DNA from 2 places in the Streptomyces fractus genome. Region 1 is predicted to be linked to the other one. Evidence: predicted binding sites of a transcription regulator. Region 1 holds the regulator's gene; the other holds the start of a gene.
What was found. Region 1 encodes HspR, which represses chaperone genes until heat shock. Its sites were predicted from a motif close to TTGAGNNNNNNNNNCTCAA; they were not measured.
Positions count from the first base shown of each region.

Region 1 (2,392 bases):
GAGGCGCGCGCCCTGTTCGGCAGCGGCGGGTTCCGTCCGGGACCCGGTGGTGCAGGCGGCACCGGCTCGTTCAACTTCGACCTGGGCGACCTCTTCGGAGGCGGCGCCCAGGGCCAGGGTGGCCCGGGCGGCTTCGGCGGTGGCATCGGGGACGTGTTCGGTGGCCTGTTCAACCGGGGCGGCGCGGGCGCGGGCACGCGTACGCAGCCGCGCCGGGGCCAGGACATCGAGTCCGAGGTGACGCTCAGCTTCACCGAGGCGGTGGACGGGGCCACGGTCCCGCTGCGCATGTCGTCCCAGGCCCCCTGCAAGGCGTGCTCCGGTACGGGCGACGCGAACGGCACACCGCGCGTGTGCCCGACGTGCGTCGGCACCGGACAGGTCTCGCGGGGCGGCGGTGGCGGCTTCTCCCTCACCGACCCGTGCGTGGACTGCAAGGGCCGCGGCCTGATCGCCGAGACGCCGTGCGAGGCCTGCAAGGGCAGCGGGCGGGCCAAGTCCTCCCGCACCATGCAGGTCAGGATCCCCGCGGGGGTCTCCGACGGCCAGCGCATCAGGCTCCGCGGCAAGGGCGCACCCGGTGAACGGGGCGGCCCCGCGGGCGATCTCTACGTCGTCGTGCACGTCGACGCCCACCCGGTCTTCGGCCGCAAGGGCGACAACCTCACCGTCACCGTCCCGGTGACGTTCACGGAGGCATCGCTCGGCGGCGAGGTCAAGGTGCCGACCCTCGGCGGACCGCCGGTCACCCTGAAGCTGCCCGCGGGCACGCCGAACGGGCGGACGATGCGGGCCCGCGGCAAGGGCGCCGTCCGCAAGGACGGTACGCGCGGAGACCTCCTGGTCACGGTCGAGGTGGACGTCCCCAAGGACCTTTCGGAGGACGCCCGCAGCGCCCTCGAGTCGTACCGCAAGGCGACTGAGGACACCGACGTGCGGGCAGAACTGTTCAAGGCCGCGAAGGGAGCGTGAGTGTGATGGACGGGCAGCCGGGTCGTCGGCGAGGCAACCCGTACGAACTGACCGACGAGACGCCGGTGTACGTCATTTCGGTGGCGGCACAGCTGTCCGGCCTGCACCCGCAGACCTTGCGCCAGTACGACCGGCTCGGCCTGGTCTCGCCCGACCGCACGGCCGGGCGCGGCCGGCGCTATTCGGCCCGCGACATCGAACTGCTCCGCACGGTGCAGCAGTTGTCGCAGGCCGAGGGCATCAACCTGGCCGGCATCAAGCGCATCATCGAGCTGGAGAACCAGGTCGCCGCGCTCCAGTCCCGGGTGGCCGAACTCTCCGCGGCGGTGGAGAGCGCGGCCTCCGCGATCCAGCAGCGCGAGGCCGCGGTGCACGCCTCCTACCGCCGGGACCTCGTCCCGTACCAGGAGGTCCAGCAGACGAGCGCGCTGGTGGTGTGGCGCCCGAAGAACAAGCGGTCGCAGGACAGGTAGCCGCAGGACAGGTAGCCGCACGTACGTGAAGGGCCCGGAGGCCGTCGTGACCTCCGGGCCCTTCACGCATGCCGCGGGTCCGGAGGCCGTTCGGGATGCCGCAGGATGGTGGGCATGACCGAGATCCGTACCCCCCGCCTCCTCCTGCGCCGCTGGCTGCCCGACGACGACCTCGCCCCGTTGTCCGAGATCCAGGCCGACCCCGCCGTGATGCGCCGCATCGGCGACGGCGCACCGCGCTCCCTCGACGACACCGCCGAGGACATCGAGCGCTGGGAGGAGGAGTGGGACGACGAGGGCTTCGGGCTCTTCGCCGTCGAACTCCTCGGCTCCGGCGAGCTGGCGGGCGCCGTCGGCCTCTACGTTCCGGACGCCCCGGCGCAGGTGGCCGGGCACGTCGGCATCCAGTGGCGGCTGGCGCGCCAGTTCTGGGGCCAGGGCTACGCCTCGGAGGCGGCGCAGGCCACGCTGGAGTTCGCCCTCCAGGACCGGGGCATCGACCGGGTCGTCGCGGTCGCCGCCGAGGACGACGCCTCTTCGGCGAAAGTTGTCCACAAGCTGGGGATGAAGCCGACGTCCGGCAAGGCGGAGGACGGCCTGCGGGTCTACGCGATCGACCTGACCGAATTCGAGGGCTGAGCGCAGGAACCGGGTCGCCGCCCTGGGCGCGGCCCCAGTCTGTGAAATTCCTGTGGCCCTTGCGGAGGTGTCCGGTATTCGCCGTAACCGGCTTCATGTGAGGAAGTAATGGACCCGGTTTCGTTGCGGTGTGGCTTCACCTCTTGACGGTACGTGGGCGGGCGAGTTGGCTTTCGAGCCACCTCGGTCGCATCGTCGCGGCCACGTCAGGGAGGTATCCGCACATGAACACGCGCATGCGTTGCGCCGCCATGGCCGGCGCCGCATCCGTCCTGGTCGCCTCGCTCTCGGCCTGCGGTGGTGTACTG
Region 1 covers NZ_JBMYHI010000002.1:4,888,608-4,890,999, forward strand. The annotation lists gene dnaJ (molecular chaperone DnaJ) at 1-972, shown strand, start outside; gene ACP4E5_RS24145 (heat shock protein transcriptional repressor HspR) at 978-1,445, shown strand; gene ACP4E5_RS24150 (GNAT family N-acetyltransferase) at 1,560-2,084, shown strand; gene ACP4E5_RS24155 (sugar ABC transporter substrate-binding protein) at 2,309-2,392, shown strand, end outside.

Region 2 (2,392 bases), 1.4 Mb from region 1:
GACGCGGACGAACTTACGGCCCATCGCGTGCGCCACGGACTCGCCGAGCGAGGTCTTGCCGACGCCGGGCGGGCCGACGAGCGCGAGCACGGCGCCGCCGCGCCGCCCGCCGACCACGCCGAGGCCACGGTCCGCGCGGCGCTTGCGCACGGCCAGGTATTCGGTGATGCGCTCCTTCACGTCGTCCAGGCCCGCATGCTCGGCGTCGAGGACGGCGCGGGCGCCCTGGATGTCGTACTCGTCCTCGGTCCGCTCGTTCCACGGCAGTTCGAGGACGGTGTCGAGCCAGGTGCGGATCCAGGAGCCCTCGGGCGACTGGTCGCTCGCCCGCTCCAGCTTCTCGACCTCCTTGAGCGCGGCCTCGCGGACCTTCTCGGGCAGGTCGGCGGCCTCGACGCGGGTGCGGTAGTCGTCGGACTCCTCGCCCTCGCCCTTCTCGCCGTTCAGCTCGCGCAGCTCCTTGCGGACGGCGTCGAGCTGGCGCCGCAGCAGGAACTCGCGCTGCTGCTTGTCGACGCCTTCCTGGACGTCCTTGGCGATGCTCTCCGCGACGTCCTGCTCGGCGAGGTGGTCGCGCAGGTGCTGGGTGGCGAGCTTCAGCCGCTCCACCGGGTCGGCGGCTTCGAGCAGCTCGACCTTCTGGGCGGTGGTGAGGAACGGCGAGTAGCCGGAGTTGTCGGCGAGCGCGGACACGTCGTCGATGGCCTGGACGCGGTCCACGACCTGCCAGGCGCCGCGCTTCTTGAGCCAGTTCGTGGCGAGCGCCTTGTATTCCTTGACGAGTTCGGTGACGGCGCCGGGCAGGGGGTCCGGCACCTCTTCCTCGACGGTCAGGCCCTCCACCCACAGGGCGGCGCCGGGCCCGGTCGTACCGGCGCCGATGCGCACACGGCCGACGCCGCGGATGAGCGCGCCGGGGTCGCCGTCGGCGAGGCGGCCGACCTGCTCGACGGTGCCGAGCACGCCGGTGTTCGCGTACGTCCCGTCGACGCGTGGAACAAGCAGCACCTTCGGCTTGCTGGGTCCAGTACGCGCGGCGGCCTGCGCGGCCTCCACTGCGGCTCGTACGTCGGTGTCGCTGAGGTCCAGGGGCACCACCATTCCGGGCAGCACGACCTCGTCGTCGAGCGGCAGCACGGGCAGGGTGAGCGGTGTGGACGTCGAAGCCATGATCTCCCCTTTGGCAGTCAAGTTGAGTTACAAGGACTCAATGCTCGACAGCTCCCAGATGTTCCGCCATGGGCGTTCGCTATCAGCGATCACACCTACCGGGCCCCGCGCCTCAATCGCCGGCGGGGCTTTATCCCCCCCTGTGGCGTATCAATTCCTTTGCCCAGGTCGGCGGAACGCGCCGAGACTGGGGCGATGGACGCCACCGTGCTCACGCTCACCACCGCGCAGGGCGCCGCCCTGCGGCAGGTGCGCGCGGCGGGACGGGCGGGGCTCGCCGGGGCGCACGCGCGGCTGAGGGGGCACGGGGTCACTGAGGACGAGGCCGACGCGCTCATCGCGACGCTGCGCGCGCACGCCCGCGTCACCCTCAACTTCCACCCGGACCGCGTCCCGCCCGGAACCGGCCCCCGCGCCACCGTCGCCGAGCGCCTCACCGCGGACGGCGTCTACCGCAGCCAGTACGAGACGGGCCTGTCGAACGGGAGCCGCAGCGCGCACACGGGCGGGCTGCGGGACAACTGGGAGCACGCACTGTTCGGCGGGGCGTACCAGCGGGCCGCCGCCTCCGAGCGCCCCAAGTACGGGGCCCTGAACCTGATGCGGCACGCGGACGGGGGCGCACCGCGGTTCGGGGCGTGCCACGTGCAGTTGCGGCAGGAGGTCGGCGAGCGGGCCACGTTCTGCTTCGGCGACAGCCACGTCGGCCCGGCCGACATCGGCACGCTCGACGCCCTGCACCCCGTGCTCGCCGCCGTCGTGGCGGACGCCGCCGCAAGCGGGCAGTCGCTCGGTGTCGCGGGGGCCGACCCGGTCGCGGAGATCCGCGCGCTGCCGCATGCCCGACCCCGGCCCCCGGGGCGCTCGCTCGACTTCTACGTAGAGGCCCAGGTGCACGGCGACATCCACCTGGCCAGGGACGCGGAGGCGCTCGTCCTCGACCCGTCGTACCGCGGCACCCGCACGGGCAGGCACCTCGAAGGCCTCGGGGTCCCGGTCGAGTGGCACCCGGGGTTCGTGCTGCACCCGGCAGGTCTGGAGGACGAACTCGCGGCCTTCCGCGGGCCCGCGCTGCCCTCCGTCGCGGCGCGGGTGAGCGAGCGGTTCGCCGACGGGGGCGGGATCGACGCCGCCGCGATCGGGCGCGCGGCGGCCTCCGCCGTCACGTCTCCGCTGGACTGGGCCGCGTACGGCGATCCGGATGAAGTCCTGCAGTACATCA
Region 2 covers NZ_JBMYHI010000002.1:3,441,028-3,443,419, forward strand. The annotation lists gene lon (endopeptidase La) at 1-1,170, opposite strand, end outside; gene ACP4E5_RS17295 (DUF3626 domain-containing protein) at 1,366-2,392, shown strand, end outside.
Region 2: lon (endopeptidase La) is a predicted target of HspR. The motif match lies at 1,193-1,211, and genes of this name have one in related genera.